4 regions of the Ralstonia flaminis genome follow, and region 4 is predicted to be linked to each of the others. Evidence: predicted binding sites of a transcription regulator. Region 4 holds the regulator's gene; each other region holds the start of a gene.
What was found. Region 4 encodes FNR, which switches genes on or off when oxygen is low (the NO sensors DNR and NnrR bind a similar motif). Its sites were predicted from a motif close to TTGATNNNNATCAA; they were not measured.

Region 1 (4,338 bases), on a different contig from region 4:
CATTACCGGTGCCTCTCACCCCCGCTCTCATGTTTGCGGCGATCTCGCGACTTCCGGTCGCAGAGGTCATCGCCGCACTGTGGCTCGGCAAGTTGGCGAAATACCATGTTTACGCCTGGCTCGCCTCGCGATTTCCGGATCGGCTTGTGCGCCACGGCCGGCGCCATGTCGATACGTTGCGGGCAGTGCTCGGCAACGGCACGAAGGCTGACGGTGGCACAACCCCCACGCGGGGAGGGCGTCGGTAGCTCAATACACCATCGGGGCGCCTGTCTCACGTGGTGAACGCATTGATTGCCGGCAGCCGGCCGCGCTTTGGCGTGGTTGCGTTCTTGGCATGCCATGGCATCAATCTTCGCTCTATGTGCCTTGCGTTTTTTGGTCCGGTTTCCCCGTTGCAGTTGACTCCTCGATATTCGCGACGGGCTTGGGCGGAGGCATTGGCGTCACCTTCGCTGACAAAAACATGTCCAGGTCTTGGCGGTCAACCACTTCCTTCTCGAGAAGTAATTGGGCCAGAGCATCGAGCTTGGTCCGCTGTCCTTCCAGCGTCGCTTGTACGCGATGACTTGCTTCTGCCAATAGCTTACGGACTTCAGCATCAATCATCTGTGCGGTGCTCTCGCTGTATTCATTGCGTTCGCGCTGCATTAGCCCCGTCCCAGCAAAGAGCGGGTTCGGCATATTCTCGTACGTGGCCAGGCCCAGCTGGTCGCTCATGCCAAACTGGGTAATCATCTGCCGAGCCATGTCGGTTGCGCGCTGCAGGTCGTTCTGTGCGCCCGTGGATACGTCGCCGAAAATGAGCTGTTCCGCAATACGGCCACCGAGCAAGACATCGAGCCGGTCAAGCAGTTCGCTGCGCTTGAGCAGGTAGCGGTCCTCGGTTGGGGTCTGTTGCGTGTAACCCAACGCCGCAACGCCCCGCGGAATGATGGAAACTTTGGAGACACGGTCAGCCAGCGGCCGATGCTCCGCGACGATGGCATGTCCTGCCTCGTGGAATGCGATAGTTTCCTTCTCCTTCGGATTCATCACGCGGTTCTTTTTTTCCAGGCCGCCGACGATCCGGTCAAGCGCCTCGTCGAAATCTGCCATCTCGACCATTTGCTTGCTCTTGCGCGCGGCAAGGAGCGCGGCTTCGTTAACCAAGTTGGCAAGATCGGCACCTGCGAACCCCGGGGTCCGTCCGGCGAGTTTAGTCAGGTCGACCTCAGGAGCGAGGACAACGCCCTTGACGTGAACTTTGAGAATCTGCTCCCGTCCCTTGAGGTCAGGCCGGTCCAGTGCGACGTGGCGGTCAAAGCGACCGGGGCGAAGCAGGGCGGGGTCCAGTATCTCGGGTCGGTTTGTGGCGGCCATGATGATGACGCCTTTGTTGCTATCAAAACCGTCCATCTCGACCAGAAGCTGGTTCAGTGTTTGTTCGCGCTCCTCGTTGCCGCCGACCGCATTCAGTGCTCGCGTCTTTCCGAGTGCGTCAAGCTCATCAATGAAGATGATGCAGGGGGCTTTGGTTTCGGCTTGCTTAAAGAGATCGCGGACCCGTGCTGCACCCACACCAACGAACATCTCGACGAAGTCGGAGCCGCTCATGCTGAAGAATGGCACGCCGGCTTCGCCTGCCACGGCCTTTGCCAATAAGGTCTTGCCAGTGCCCGGGGCCCCAACCAGCAGCACGCCCTTGGGAATTTTTCCGCCCAGGCGCTGGTACCGCTGAGGATCTTTCAGGAAGCTAACAATCTCCGACAGCTCCTCCTTGGCTTCGTCGATTCCAGCCACGTCGGCAAAAGTCACGCCGGTCTCCTTTTGCATGTAGACCTTTGCCTTGCTCTTGCCAATTTCCATCATGCTGCCGGCGGCGCCGCCCACGCGCTTGATGAGAAAGCTCCAGATACCGAAAAAGATGACGGCCGGCACAACCCACGAGAGGATCGTGCTCAGCCATTTGTTGTCGGGCTGCCCGACGAAGCGCACCTTTGCCGCTTCGAGCTCCTGCACCAGCTCAGGATCGGCCACTCGAAGCGTGGAGAAGGCGTGGTCGCCCTTTGCCTCTCGGCGGATTTCCTCGATCTGCTGCTTGGCAAGGAGATTGTCGATACCTTCTGTCGAGAAGGTTCCGCTGATAGCCTGCTCACCAATAGCCACGTCCTTGAGCTTGCCAGCCTTCAGTAGGACCTTGAAATCGCTGTATGGGATCGTCTCGACATGCCCCGACACGAAGAGCGTCTGGATTGCAAGCATGGCCAGTATGGTCACGAGCACGTACCAGAGGGAGAACTGTTGCTGTCGCGGTTCCATGGGATTCTTCTCCAAGTCGACCTTATTGAAAGTGAGTCTGGTCTCCAATGCTGGGAAGGTTGGTGGGCGGCCTGGGTAGGCGCCGGACAACCGCGCATTGGTATGCGTTCCCAGTATTGACGCTTGGAAATCGCCGAGGTTGACCTTCATCAACCCGCGACATTGGGGCCGCGCGCGCGGGCGCAAGCGCCGTGGCTTCTCCATGGTTGTGCCCAGCCGATAGGGGATGTGTCGCGGAAAGCAAACATGACAAATCCATTACGGCGGCATGAGACTCAACAGCAACTTGCGCTGGCGCAAAGTATCGATCGCATACCCACCTAAAGTATTCCCAAGTCGCGTTGCTCATTGAGCATCCACACAGAATCAGAGGATTCCATGGCTGAGGTAACGAAGAACGAGCACCGTAGCGCATACCTGGTTGGCAGCGGCATTGCGTCATTGTCGGCTGCCGTGCTGCTGATTCGCGACGCAGGCTTCAAGGGGGAGAACATCCACATCTTGGAGGAACAGCAGGTGGCCGGTGGTGCGCTCGATGGCTCCGGTGATCCGCACAAAGGCTATGTAACTCGGGGCGGTCGCATGTTCACCGAAGAGACTTATGTCTGTCTGTGGAACGTGCTCGACAGCATTCCGTCGCTGGATGATCCGAAAATCAGTGTCAAGCAGCAGGCCTGGGCCTTCAACGCCGAATGGCGCTCGGATTCACACGCCCGGCTGATCGACGGGCAACGCCGTATCCTCGACGCTGCCGATCTGGGTTTCAACCTCCATGACCGGTTGGAGATCATGCGATTGCTGGCCACGCCAGAAGGGCTGCTGCATACGCTTCGCATTGAGGACTGTTTCTCGCCGCACTTCTTCGAGACCAACTTCTGGGCCATGTGGCGTACGACCTTCGCCTTCCAGAACTGGCACAGCGCGATCGAACTCAAACGCTATATGTTGCGCTTCTTGCAGGAGTTCCCGCGTATCCACACGTTGGCCGGCGTACGGCGCACGCCGCTGAACCAGTATGACGCGATCGTGCGGCCGATGGAGCAATGGCTGAAACAGCAGGGTGTGGTGTTCGAATATGGCACAAAGGTGGAGGATGTCGACTTTGTTGAAACCGGTGACGGCCGGCGAATTGGACTGCTGCGCGTGGTGCGCGGCGGACAGCCGATGGCCTATGACGTGCGGCAAGAGGATCTGGTGCTCATCACCATCGGCTCGATGACCGCCGACGCGTCTTATGGGGACGACCACCATGCACCGGAACTGGTGCGCGACAAACGCGATGGCGCCTGGACTCTGTGGGAGACCATGGCCCGTAAGGAACCTGGGCTCGGGCGGCCGAATGCGTTCTGTGGCAACGTCGACGAAAGCAAGTGGGAGTCGTTCACCTTGACGATGCGCAGCCCGGCGCTTGTGCACCGGATTGAGACCTTTACCGGCAATGCGCCAGGCACCGGCGGTCTGATGACGTTCAAGGATTCGAGTTGGCTGATGTCGATCGTCGTGCCTCACGCGCCGCACTTCGCCGGACAGCCGAAAGACATGTACACCCTGTGGGGCTACGGGCTCTTCGTGGACAACAAGGGCGATTACATCGACAAGACGATGGCCCAGGCAACCGGCCAGGAAATCCTCACCGAGCTGCTGCACCATTTGCATTGCGAGGACATTCTTGACGAGGTCTGTCGTACCACCACTGTGATCCCGGTGATGATGCCGTACATCACCAGCGAATTTGAGCGCCGCGAGCCTTCGGATCGGCCGCCAGTGATCCCGCACGGAGCGAAGAACTTCGCGCTGCTTGGGCAGTATGTTGAGATCCCTCAGGACGTAGTGTTCACCGTCGAATATTCGGTTCGCGGCGCGATGCACGCGGTTTATGGGCTGCTGGGCTTGAAGAACGAGATCCCGGCCATTTACCACGGGATTGCTGACCCAGGCGCTGCGTTTGCGGGCCTGAAGACGTTGTTGAGTTGAACCGTCGGACGGTTTACGGTTGATTTGTATCAACCGGAGGTTGGACATCCGCGCCTAGGCTGA
Region 2 (4,338 bases), on a different contig from region 4:
GATGTGATGGTCTTGTCATCGAGTTGTGAGGCAATACCCCACATGAAGCTCTGCGCGTCGGTTTCGCCGCGCGCATGGTTGCGGAATCCCTTGAGCTGTGCCTCCAGATAGTTCGGCACCTGCGCGTCCAGGCGCGGGAACATCGGCGATTCGCTCTTGCCGTGCACGCCATGGCAGGACGAGCACAACTGCGCAGCGAGCTTTTCGCCGTCCTGCGCGCCGGCTGCGCCTGACCAACCGATGGCTACCAGGGCCGCCAAACCACCAAGCCAAATCCGCCCGGGTTGATGGGACCTCTTCATCGTGTTCTCCCCCTCGCATCTCTGCGTTGATACGGCTGCTAGAACATGAACCAGCCGAGCAGAAAGATCATGTTGTTGTCGCTCGCGTTTCTGCCGTTGCCGTCGTAGTTCGTATGCGCCCCGTTGAACTTGGTGTACCAGGTGTATTGCAGTGCCAGTTTGATCTGCGGGTGTGGCAGGTAGTCCAGTTCAAAGATCAGGCCCTGCGTATCGGGTCGCCCGTTGGCGCTGCCGGTGACGGGTGCCGGGGCGTAGAGGCCGGGGTCTGCGTTGCCCGTCGTCGAGAAGTAGGCAAGCGTGGCGCCGTACTTGCGCTGGTAGTAGTACGAGGCCTTGGCCTTGAAGGTATCCAGGTGATCGGTTGCGTTGGCGGGTGTCGGGCCTGCGCCGATGCCGCCGCTCGGGAAGCTGGCGCGCCAGTTCTGCTGTTCGTGAATCCACGCCAGCTGCGCCGTGAAGGCGTGCGTCATGGTCAGGTACTGGTACTGGCCGTCGAGGGCAAAGTCGCGGAAGCGGTCGGTGGGCGTGCCGGGCATGGTGTTGTCGGGATACCGGTTGGCCAGGAGGCCGAAGGTGCCGAACATGATCGAATGCGCGCCCCATTCCTGGTTGTAGGCGATGCGCCAATACGGATTTGCGCCGCTGAGGCGCGCGACGCCGCCCGGGGTGGCAGTGTCCTGTCCCGCCCGGAACACAGAGAACGCCTGATCGGCGGTGCGGTAGGCCCCGAGTTCGGCGTACACGTGGCGTTGCCAGAACGCGTAGGCACTGGCGCCGACCACCTGCTGAGCGAGTCCGCCGTCGATCAGCGTACTTGCCGCAGGCGGCACCCCGATGTTGGGCGCAGCGTACGGATAGCCAAATGCCGGACTGGTATTCCAAACATCGGACACCGTTGGGTTGTTGTTGACGGTGATGCCGTAGATGAAATCGACCTCTTCCCGCGTCAGGTGCCAAGCAGCGCGAATGTCGGTGTTGTCCAGTGCGCTGTGGTGGGCGATGCCGTCATACGTCCACTGCGCGAAGGCACCTACTGGGCCATAGATGCGGCCAGCATAGAAGAGGCTGGCCTGCTGCGGGACGGTGTCGCCATTGCGGACGAAGTCGAAGTCCTGCTGGTCGATGGTGCGTGTGTTGGTGCGCGAGATCTGCACCATACCCGAGAGCGGGATGGTGTCGTTGTTTTTCAGCGTGTAGCCGGTCATCTTGAAGAACCGGCCGAATGGGGTCAGTTCGGGAAAGCTGACGTGACAGGCCATGCAAGCCATACCGGTTTGGCGCGCAAAGGCAGGTACCGCGCCTGCTTCGCTGGACCATGCCACGAGACCGCCAATCGTCAGCAGCGCCGCGAGTGCATTGAGCACAACAATGAAACGTCGCATGGTGCTCCTCCCCATTGTTCTTGGTTTTCACCAGCACGTTCAAACATGAAAGTCGTTGGGGGCGATGCTGTCAATCTGCTGACGAGATCAAGCTGATGCAGATCAAAGATAATCGAGAGGGGCTTAGGGGGATCTCTTCGAGGAGAGGTTCGGTTGCCTTTGCGCGATGCCGGTTGTACGTTTGCGTACGCCTTGGTGCGACTGTCTCCCGTCAGTACATCCAACGAGATGCCATGCGCTACAATGCGCGCATGTCACGTGCAACCCCAAGCATCTCGCTTCGGGCTGTGTTGCTGCTTCTTATCGTGTTGCTGCAGCTGCTGAGCCCGCTCCTGCACGGCCATTTCGGAATTCCGAAACAGACTGGCCTGCACGTGCACACCGCGCTTTCTGGCGCGGTTGATTCTCATTTTCAATCCCTCGGATATTCCTATCATCGAGCCTCCCCGAACGAGGAGGATGCTCTCGGTCGTGAACTGGCGCTGACGAGCAGGGAACCCTTTGAGGTCGATGTCGAGCCCGCGATCGGTCCATCGGATCTCGCCGCGTTTCTTTGGGCTGCTGCGGGGCCTGGGTTATCGGCACTCACCTTTCTTCTGCTGGCAGCGCTTGCCTGTTCTGCCATATCGCGCCCTGTCTTTCGGCCAGCACCAATTCGCGCGCGCTGGCGCGATCGCATCAACCGACCTCCTCCAGCGCAGGCTCCCCCACTGGCCTGCTGATCCTCAGCAGGCGGACGGCACTCGCGTCACGGTGCAGCAGAACACTTGTTTCGTTGATCTGCAACAGCCCCATCACGCCCACCGTAGCGATCATGAATTCGTTAGGAGCATCGGCTTCTGACCCATCACGTTCGCTCGACGCCACAAGGCGGTAGCTGCATTGCTATTCGCTGGCCATCCACTGCTCCCAAATTCTTGTTCGCATCACCTGGAAATACCCAGCCGCAGTCGGTCCTTATACCGCTTCGGGATGCGACGCAGTTAGAGGATGACGCTGACAGCGTTGCCTTCGTGGATTGGAGTCAAGCATGTTTCTCAAACGAATTCTGGTGGTTGGCGCATCGATTGCACTGACTGCATTTCCTTTGCGTTGGGCTACTGCTCAACCGGGGGCACGGGCAGCGTCTCTGTCGGCTGAGCAGGCGCGCGCACTGGGTGTGCGCTTTAGTTTGGTCGCAGCTTCTGGGGGCTTGGAAGTCGGCACCCACGCACGTGTCGTCTTCAAGCCGGATGCGCAATATCTGGTGGCGGCTCCGTACGCGGGCGTGGTGCCTCGCGTGCTGGTGTCACTCGGGCAGACCGTCCGCCCGAGTCAACCGCTGGCGAGTTTCCTGAGCCCGCAGCTCTTTGAAGCGAGCCGCGCGCTCACGGAGGCCAACTCGCAGGCGCGTTTGGCGCAGCAATCGCTCGCCCGTGACAAGGCGCTCTTTGACGACGGCATCATCGCCGGGAGCCGCTGGCAGGCAACGCAGGCGCGGGCCGCTGAAGCCAACGCCATGGCCAAGGCGCGCCGGGCCGAACTGGCTTCCGCAGGCATCGCATTCGCTAGTGCGGGCGGTGAAGCGCAACTGATTGCGAATCATGGCGGCGTGGTGTCGGAGGTCAACGCTGTTCCGGGGGCTCGAGTTGAAGCAGCCGCGCCGCTTTTCCGGATCGTTGACCCGGCTGCGCTGGAGCTGGACCTGCTGGTTGGCCGCGATGTGCCCGTGCCAACCATAGGCGACCGCATCGAGATCGTGCCGCGCGGTGCAAGCGGTACGGTCATTGGCGTTGCGCCTTCGGGTGACGGTACGGCAGGGGTGCATGTGCGGGCGTCGCTGGAGCGCCGTGGCGACCTGCGCGCCGGCGAGAGCGTCAACGTCACGCTCAAGCTGCGCGGCTCTACCGGCGCGGGCGCCTCGGGACTGGTGCGGGTTCCGGCGGCCGCGTTGGCCTACGTGTCCGGCGTTCCGGGCGTGTTTGTCGCCACCGACAAAGGCTTCCGCTTCCAGGAGGTCGCAGTTGCCAGTACGGATGACGCCGTCGCTGTCCTGCGCGCCAATCTGCCTACAGGGACACGCGTAGCGGTTGCGGGCGTCGGTGCACTCAAGGGCTTGCTGGCGGGAGAACAGTGATGCTGCCCCGCCTGATTGAGTTTTCTTTGCGCCAGCGTGTGCTGGTGCTGATCGCGGCCGGCGTGCTTGCTGCCGCTGGCGTCTGGGCTTACCTGAACCTGCCGATTGATGCGTTTCCCGATATCTCGCCGACGCAGGTCAAGGTCGTGCTCAAGGTGCCGGGCATGACGCCGGAAGAAGTCGAGCAGCGTGTCTCGACACCCATCGAGCAGGAACTGCTCGGCCTTCCGCATAAGACGATCGTGCGCTCGGTGTCCAAATACGGCATCAGCGACGTGACGGTCGATTTTGAAGAGGGTGTGGACGTCTACTGGGCACGCCAGCAAGTGTCGGAGCGCCTGGCAGGTCTTGCCCGCGACCTGCCGTCGACAGCCGTGGGCGGCCTAGCGCCGATCACCACGCCGCTGGGCGAGATGTTCATGTTCACCGTGGAGGGCGACGGCTACTCGCTGGCGGAGCGGCGCCGAGTGCTGGACTGGGTCATCCGGCCGGCGTTGCGCACCGTTCCTGGCGTGGCCGATGTCAACGTATTGGGTGG
Region 3 (4,338 bases), on a different contig from region 4:
AAACAAGGCCTCGACCTCTGCGCCGGTGGCTTTGCCTACGACAATGGCCTGATGCAGCGCAAGGAGCGATGCATGACTTCCATCGATAGCGAGCAGGATGCGTTGGTACATGGTGGCCTCCAAAGGGATCATGCGGGACGGTGCCGCTTGTCATCAGCGTAGCCCGCATGGTGGGATTCCCATTGACGCACATCAACGCTTATCAGGCGCGACCCTCAACACTGCGGCGCCGGCAACGCGCCCCGTGCGCAGGTCATCCAGCGCGGCGTTGGCATCTTGCAGCCGGTACGTTGTGACATGCACCTTTAACGGGATTGCCGATGCCACCTGCATCAGCGCAAGGCCATCCGCGCGGGTCAGATTGGCCACCGACATGAGTTTGCGTTCCTCCCACAGCAGCCGGTACGGGAACGACGGAATATCGCTCATGTGAATGCCGCCACAGACCACGGCACCACCCTTGGCGACAGCTAGCAGGGCTTGTGGTATGAGCGCCCCAACCGGAGCAAAGATCAAGGCCGCATCCAGCAACTCCGGCGCGGATTGGTCGCTCGATCCAGCCCAACTGGCGCCTGTCTCCAGGGCAAGCTGCTGTGCAGCTGTGTCTGCGGGGCGTGTGAAGGCGAAGACTTTGCGCTGCTCCGCCACGGCAATCTGGGTGACCAGGTGGGCTGCCGCGCCAAAGCCATAGATGCCGATTCGACGTGCATCTCCAGCCATGCGTAGCGTCCGATAGCCGATCAGACCGGCGCACAGCAGCGGGGCCGCATGCGCGTCGTCATACCGCTGTGGAATCGGCAGGCAGTACCGGGCATCGCAGACCACGTACTCGGCATAGCCGCCATCACGCGTGTAGCCCGTGAAGGCGGGGTGGTCGCACAGGTTCTCGTGCCCGCTCAAGCAGAACGGGCAGGCGCCGCATGTCCAGCCAAGCCAGGGCACGCCAACTCGCTCACCCGGCGCTGGCGAAGAAACGCCTGGGCCACAGGACTCGACGACACCCACGATTTCGTGGCCGGGAATGAGCGATGCCTTGGGATGCGGAAGTTCACCATCCACGATGTGCAGGTCGGTACGGCAGACTCCACACACGGACACGGTGATCCGGACTTCTCCCGGCCCGGGAGCCGGCACAGGCACCTCTCGCCACTGCAGTGGCGCCGCCGTGCTTTCGTGGACCATGGCTCGCATGGATTCTCGCATTGGCGTCTCCAGACGCACCGCACCCGGTCAGTCCGGAGGGTGCGGAACGCTCAGTCTCGGCCGATGCCCATCATCCAATAGACCGGACACATGCGGATGAGGCCGGTGATCAGAGGCACCAGGCCAAGCCATCCAACCCAGGCCGGTACCTTGCTGAACAGCGCCAGCAGAATCATCACGACGCCGATGAGGATGCGAACGATACGGTCGGCTGTTCCAACATTGGGAAACATGGCTGCACTCCTACTGATGAAACGAAATAGGGCGGACGTCCGAAACAGTTAGCGGAGACAGGGTTTCGGAACCATGGTCGGTGCATCGGTCGCGGCCGAGAATGCCGGCCAGCAGCGTCCATTCGCCGCCTATCGCGCGGATAGTGTCATCCAGGGTCAGCATGCCGATGAGCTGCTGCTGATCGTCAATCACCGCAAGGCGGTGCAGGCCGTGACCGAGCATGGTGCGCAGTGCCTCGCTGATGACCGCATGTCCCTGAATGGTCAGCACGCCGCGCGTCATGACTTCGGACACGGTGGTTTGCGCGCAATCGGCCTGGCTGGCAATGCCGTGTACCACCATGTCGCGGTCCGTCACGATGCCGACAACCCGCATGCCTGTGACGACGTGTTCTGTCACGAACAACGCCCGCAGGCATTGGTCTCGCATCAGGCGTGCGACCGTCTGCAGCGTTGCGGAGACCGGAACGTGGACGATGCGGCGCGAGCAAATCTCATTGACCCTCATGCTGGACTCCGATGCGCGTACGTGTTCACTATAAGAACGGACAAGTTCCAGAAGTTGATCCCGCACAAGATGTTGTCGTCCTCCGTTGCAGGAGGGGGATCTGTGGGCAACAGAAAAGTCTAGTGAAAGGTGCGCAGTGGTTTTTGAGGTAGATCAAGCGGCCGCACCCTCTTCACGCATGGGAAAACGCTGATGTAAATCAAGGGGCAATCCATCCGGTGGTCCAACATGGAGTCACGTTAGCCCGTGCTCGGGCGCTCGGCCGATTCAATATGGAGGCGCATCATGTACGACAGGATCCTGGTAGCGGTAGACGGCAGTCCAACGGCGGATCGGGCTTTGGACGAGGCCATACAGCTTGCCCTGAAGCTCGACGCGGAGCTGATCATTGCTCACGTGATCGACAACAACTACCTGAGGTACGACGTCGGTTATATCGACGTGGCCGGGTTTACCGAGATGCTGATCGAGTCCGGCAAGCAGATCGTAGCGAGTGCAAAAGCCACGGCGGAGAAAGCCGGTGCACGCGTCAAGACGCAGCTCGTGAACGACCCGCTTGGCGCCTTTGATGTGGGCTATGCGATCGAACAGGCCGCTCGCGACGCCGACGCCAAGCTGCTGGTGCTCGGAACGCATGGCCGACGCGGCTTCCGCCGGATCTTGCTCGGTAGCGTGGCGGAAAGCGTCACGCGACAAAGCACGCTGCCGGTGCTGCTGGTGCGGGCCGTTCCGCCTGAAACCGAGCGCGCGGGCACCGAACCGCTGACGAACCTTGCCATTGCCTAGTGCGTTCTTCTTTTGACTCAGAGCGAGGATCGATCATGACTTATGCCAGCGTGATGGTGCATCTGGATGCCAGCGAGCGCGCGGTGCGCCGCCTCAGTCTTGCCGCGTGCTACGCACAGGCGCACCACGCAAAGCTCATCGCTGTCTACGCAAGCTTTGCGCCAAGCCCGAACTGGTTCTACCGGATGGAAGGCGCAGCGCATTACCTGGAAGAAGACCGCAACCGGCGCGACCGTGTTCGGGACGTTGTGCATGCGCGTTTTCGTGAGGCGATGCAATCCGTTCCTGTGGAGACGGGATGGCGGTCAGTCGACGGTGATCCGCTGGCTGAGGTGTTGCGCCAGGCTCGTGAGGCGGACCTGCTGGTGGTCGGCCAGGAAGACACCAGCGACGCCGAGAGTTTTGTTGCCCCCGATTTTGTTGAAACGCTGATCCTTGAGTCAGGCCGGCCGGTACTGGTCGTGCCGTATGCCGGCCGCTTTACGAGTGTGGCGCAGCGAGTGCTGGTGGGGTGGAGCGGTGGCCGGGAGTCGGCACGTGCACTGCATGATGCGATGCCGTTGATGTCTGGAAACACCGTACAAGTCCTGCAAATGACGGGTGACCGGCCGCAGCATTGGGCGGAGGACACGACAGTGGGCCAGGTCGCCCGCGCGCTGCTGGCACATGGCATTGAGGCCAAGGTTGAGGAGGCACGTTGTGTGGATTCCGACGTGGCGATTGGCGAGATGCTGCTATCGCGCGCTGCCGATTTCGGTGCCGACCTGATCGTGATGGGGGCCTACGGGCACGGCCGTCTGCGCGAACTCGTGCTCGGCGGGGTGACTCGCACGCTGCTCAAGACGATGACCGTGCCGGTCTTGATGTCCCACTGAGTCCTGACACTATTCCAGGAGATCGCCATGAAGAACGACATCCAGCTCAAGAGCGATGTGGAGGAGGAGTTGCAATGGGATCCGGCTGTCGATGCCGACCGGTTTGCCATTCGCGTCAAGAACGGCGTCGTCACGATCTCAGGCAGCGCCGATAGCTTTGCGGACAAGCATGCCGCGGAGGAAGCGATTCGCCGCGTGTCGGGTGTGACCGCGCTCGTTGTGCACGTGCAGGTGCGCGTGCCGCCCGATATGCGGCGTCCGGATGAGGAGATTGCCCAGGCCATCGGCGACGCACTCCATTGGAACACTGCCGTGCCTGCTGATGCCATCCACGTCACGGTCGAGGATGGTGCCGTGACCTTGCGGGGCAAGGTCGATCAGGATTTCCAGCGTCGTGCGGCACTGGATGCCGTACAACGCGTGCGCGGTGTGACATCGGTTGCCAATGCGCTGACGCTGCATGAGGTTGCGGGCCCGGCAGACCTGTCCGAGCGCATCGTCAAGGCGCTGCAGCGCCAGGCTGTTCTCGATGCCGCACGGATCAATGTCGTGGTGGCGGATGGCACGGTCACGCTGTACGGCCCCCTGCGCAATCTGCATGAGTGCCGCGCCGCGCGAGAGGCCGCCATGGATGCTCCTGGGGTGCACGCCGTGATCGACCATCTTTGGGTGGGCACCTGACCGAGTTGGGCGCACCTTTCTCCTTGATCCAATCCAGACATCTGCCATGGAA
Region 4 (4,338 bases):
AAACGGTCTACACGGAAATTTTCATGTGGATCGAGCGGCATATCGAAGGCGACCGCTTCGCTCGCATCCGCCTCGACGGTGAGCGCTGGAGCCTGCGCAAGCTGCGCCTCAAGTTGGCCAAGCATTCGGCCTGGGTGGTGATCGCGTTGTGGACGGGCTTCACCTTCGTCGGCTTCTTCACGCCAATCCGCCATCTCGGCATGGAGACTTGGACGCTGTCGCTCGGGCCGTGGCAAACCTTCTGGATGTTGTTCTACGCGTTCGCCACCTGGGGCAACGCCGGTTTCCTGCGTGAGCAGGTGTGCCTCTACATGTGCCCGTACGCCCGCTTCCAGAGCGTGATGGTCGACCCCGATACCTACGTCGTCACCTACGACACGCAACGCGGCGAGCCGCGCGGTAGCCGTTCGCGCAGCGCAGACTTCGCGGCGCAAGGGCTCGGTTCGTGCGTGGACTGCAGCATTTGCGTGCAGGTGTGCCCGACCGGCATCGACATTCGCCAGGGCCTGCAGTACGAGTGCATTGGCTGCGGCGCCTGCATTGATGCATGCGATCAGGTGATGGACAAGATGCGTTACCCGCAGGGCCTGATCCGCTACACGTCCGAGCGTGCGATGCACGACCGGCTCACCCCGAAGGAGGCACGGCGCCATCTGCTACGCCCGCGTGTGCTGATCTATGCCGGCATCATGCTGGTGCTCATCACGGGCTTCATCGTTGCGCTGACGATGCGCCAGCCGCTCAAGGTGGACGTGATTCGCGATCGTGGTGCGCTGGCGCGTGAGGTGGACGGCGGCAAGATCGAGAACGTCTATCGACTGCAGTTGATGAATGCCTCGGAGCAACCCGTGCGCGTGACCATCACGGCTGAAGGACTGCCACAGCTGGAGGTGCAGGGTGGCCGCGGTGAATCGACCACGCTTGAACTGGCACCTGCAGCCAACCGCCTTTTGCCGATCCGCGTGCGTCGTCCGGCGGATGACCTGACTGCCGGCTCGCACAAGATCCGTTTTGTGATCCAGGCAGACAGCGGCAGCGACAGCCTTGTGCTGCGTGAGCCATCGAGTTTCATCGTGCCGCGCTGACGCGGTTTTTAGAACAGGAGACACAGATGCAGGCAATGCAATCTTCCGCTCCGGCCCGGCCATGGTGGCGCGAGCCTTGGCCGTGGCTGCTGATGGCCGGCCCCTTCGTCGCCATGATCGGGTGCGGCGTCACCATCTGGTTGGCCGTGTCGCATCCGGATCCCGTCATTCATGACAACGTCGTACGGCGCGGCCTGGTCGTCGAGAAGCCCGTCTCCGTGCCGGCCCATGCCGCCCACGGGGAGGTCCGATGAAACGCCGCCTGCTGATGTGGATTCTCTGGCCCGCGTTTCTATCTGCGGCGCTGGCCGAGCTGGTCGTGTTTGCGGTGGTTGACCCGGCGGATCTGCGCTTCTTCGGAGAGCAGATCGCCGTGTCGGCCGAGGCGGTTTACACGGTGTCGTTCTTCGTGTTCTGGTTGCTGTGCGGATTGTCCAGTGCGCTCACACTGTATGTGTCGCCGGGCATCGGCAAGCTGGAGGCGCATGAGCATCCGCTCGTGTGAGCGGATGTCCTGCAAGGGGGCGGCCTAGTTGGCTTGGCCGCTCATCACTTGGCGCAGGCCAGCCATGTCGATCAGCTTGACGTGGCGCTGGCGGATCTGGATGAGACCGGCCTCAGCAAAGCGTGAGAACAGGCGGCTTACGGTTTCGAGCTTCAGGCCCAGATAGCTGCCCAGTTCTTCGCGGCTCATGCGCAGCACGAACTCGGTTGACGAATAACCACGCTGGGCTGAGCGCTTGGACAGGTTCAGCAGGAAAGCAGCAAGGCGTTCTTCGGCGCGCATCGAGCCGAGCGTCAGCAGCATCTGGTGATCCTGCGAGATCTCCTTGCTCATGATGCGCAAGAACTGGTGCTGCAGAGAGGGCAGCCGGCGCGAGAGCTGCTGCAGTTGGTCGTAACGCACCACGCAGACTTCGGTGTCTTCCAGCGCGGTGGCATCCGACACGTGGCACATGTCGCCAATGCCATCGAGCCCGACGATCTCGCCGGGCAGGTGGAAGCCGGTGATTTGGTGGCGACCGTCTTCCAGCGTGAGATGCGTCTTGAGCGTGCCGAAGCGGATGCCGTACACGGCTTCGAGCGGTTCACCGAGGGCGTAGAGCGTCTGGCCTTTTTTGATGCGGATGCGCTCGGCAACCAACTCATCCATCTTGCGCACGTCTTCCGAATTCATGCCCACTGGCAGACAGATCTGGCCGAGTACGCAAGTGGAACAACGTGAAGCTTGGTCGGTGAGTGCGATTCGTGTGAGCACAGGGGGCGAGTGAATTTCGAGTAAGTGAAATGAGAAATTCTTGTGATGCAACCGCGGCCTATTATAACGGCGACCATGCTGATATCGGATTGTTCCGATAACGTGAATTGCGCGAAATGCACGGAATTCCTGTCAGCAAATCAATAACTTTGGCCCATATCAAAAGAGCGTCAAAAAGATGAATGTTGCCGCGCTCGTGAGCGTTTTTCTGATCGCATTGCTCGGTGGTGTCCATTGCCTGGCGATGTGCAGCGGCATCGCGTTGGCCGCTGAGCGCGGGCAGGTGCCGGTGCGGATCGTTTCGCGTCGCCGGCTGGCGTTCGAGCAAGTGGTCATGCACGCTGGGCGCATCAGTATGTACGCGGCGTTGGGGGCCATCATGGGGGCGCTCGGTGCCACGGTTTGGCGCCAGCAGTGGCTGCCGATTCAACGCGGATTGTTCGCATTCGCCAGCGCTTTGCTGCTCGCTTACGGCCTACTTCTGGTTGTGCGCACCACGGGTGATACATGGCGCAATCCTTGGGTGGAACGTGTGCTTGGCCACCTTGCCGGCGTGCTGTCGAAAATGGGGGCACAACTGGGTGGAAGCCTGCATCACAGCCCGCCATTGGTGCGGCGCTATGTCACGGGTTTGGCATGGGGGCTGGTACCGTGCGGCATGGTTTACGGGGCACTGGCGGTTGCGTTGTTGGCGGGCAACGCGGCATCTGGGGCGGTTGTGATGCTGGCGTTTGGTCTGGGCACGTTGCCGAATCTGCTGATGATGTCCGGGGTGGCAGGCTGGTTGCGGGGGCTGTCTCGCCAGAAGTGGGCGCGTGGCGCGGCGGGCGCCGCCATTGCCGCCTTTGGCATGTGGGGGCTCGTATGCGCCGCATGGCTGCCGGAGATGCTCAACGCACATGGTTTTTGCCTAGTGCTGTAGCTGTTTGAATCACCCGCAGATCGCCATTTGGCCCTGGGCGGAGCACTAGGACATCTTCCCGGTTGCGGCACCGCAGGAAATTGCCCTACAATCAAACACAATTCGACTCGCCCACCGCGCAGATAAACAATCCCAAGCGCGGCGCCAAGCGACGCCATCCAGCGCAAAAGCCGCAGAAATGCCGCCCTGGACAGTCGATTCGGGCTGGGTGTCAGTCTTCGTTGGCAGCCGTCCGGTGCAGTATCCGTCCCCATGGCGGCGGAAGAAATTGCCCTTGTGGTGCCTGACCGGCACCGGATCAACTCGCTCCTCCGGCCCTTTTTGCGGGCATAGCCACTGCGTTTCGGTGCAAAGCCGCAAGTCCGTGCGGTTCTTGCGCGCCGGGCCCGGGCGGGCAGCAGCATTCAGACATACCGCGTGCGTCGCGGTGGGACGACAAACCTCAAGCGTGACGGCGACCCGCCGGACGCGAGTAATGACGAGCCGCTCAACCGAATGAATACCCAAGAGGCGAAAATCGTCCTCGAGACCGCGCTGATCTGCGCGCAGGACCCGTTGCGAGTCAATGACTTGCGCAAGCTGTTCGACGAAGATGTTTCTGCGGATACCATCCGCGTGCTGCTTGAAGAGTTGCGCCAGGATTGGCTTAACCGCGGTGTCGAACTGGTTGCGTTGGCGTCGGGCTGGCGCCTGCAGAGCCGCCCTGAGATGCGCGTATATCTAGATCGCCTGCATCCGGAAAAGCCGCCCAAGTACTCGCGTGCGGTGATGGAAACGCTGGCGATCATCGCGTATCGCCAGCCGGTCACGCGCGGCGACATTGAAGATATTCGTGGCGTTACGGTCAACACGCAGGTGATCAAGCAGATTGAGGATCGGGGCTGGATCGAGGTGATTGGTCATCGCGATGTGCCGGGCCGCCCGGCGCTGTATGCCACTACCAAGCAGTTTCTGGACGACCTCGGGTTGCGCTCGCTGGATGAACTGCCGCCGCTCGAAGATGCCCGTGCCCAGGCGCAGGCAAGCCTGCTGGAGCAGGGCGCAATCGAGTTTGAGGGCGGGGCGATCGCGGT

Region 1: the regulator FNR is predicted to act here: its motif matches at 2,441-2,454, upstream of R2N11_RS16125 (oleate hydratase).
Region 2: the regulator FNR is predicted to act here: its motif matches at 1,777-1,790, upstream of R2N11_RS25655 (cytochrome C).
Region 3: the regulator FNR is predicted to act here: its motif matches at 2,088-2,101, upstream of R2N11_RS17230 (universal stress protein).

The regions. Positions count from the first base shown of each region.
Region 1 is NZ_CATZLL010000010.1:66,415-70,752, reverse strand. Features, by position in the region: gene R2N11_RS16135 (YqaA family protein) at 1-248, shown strand, start outside; gene ftsH (ATP-dependent zinc metalloprotease FtsH) at 361-2,301, opposite strand; gene R2N11_RS16125 (oleate hydratase) at 2,680-4,275, shown strand.
Region 2 is NZ_CATZLL010000025.1:17,287-21,624, forward strand. Features, by position in the region: gene R2N11_RS25650 (c-type cytochrome) at 1-302, opposite strand, end outside; gene R2N11_RS25655 (cytochrome C) at 341-1,684, opposite strand; gene R2N11_RS25660 (hypothetical protein) at 1,918-2,406, shown strand; gene R2N11_RS25665 (efflux RND transporter periplasmic adaptor subunit) at 2,715-3,800, shown strand; gene R2N11_RS25670 (efflux RND transporter permease subunit) at 3,800-4,338, shown strand, end outside.
Region 3 is NZ_CATZLL010000011.1:71,827-76,164, forward strand. Features, by position in the region: gene R2N11_RS17210 (universal stress protein) at 1-111, opposite strand, end outside; gene R2N11_RS17215 (zinc-dependent alcohol dehydrogenase family protein) at 193-1,203, opposite strand; gene R2N11_RS17220 (YgaP family membrane protein) at 1,254-1,436, opposite strand; gene R2N11_RS17225 (CBS domain-containing protein) at 1,447-1,944, opposite strand; gene R2N11_RS17230 (universal stress protein) at 2,230-2,730, shown strand; gene R2N11_RS17235 (universal stress protein) at 2,766-3,605, shown strand; gene R2N11_RS17240 (BON domain-containing protein) at 3,633-4,286, shown strand; gene R2N11_RS17245 (flavodoxin family protein) at 4,333-4,338, shown strand, end outside.
Region 4 is NZ_CATZLL010000004.1:273,843-278,180, reverse strand. Features, by position in the region: gene ccoG (cytochrome c oxidase accessory protein CcoG) at 1-1,085, shown strand, start outside; gene R2N11_RS08175 (FixH family protein) at 1,112-1,339, shown strand; gene R2N11_RS08170 (hypothetical protein) at 1,336-1,590, shown strand; gene fnr (fumarate/nitrate reduction transcriptional regulator Fnr) at 1,615-2,343, opposite strand; gene R2N11_RS08160 (sulfite exporter TauE/SafE family protein) at 2,522-3,265, shown strand; gene scpB (SMC-Scp complex subunit ScpB) at 3,761-4,338, shown strand, end outside.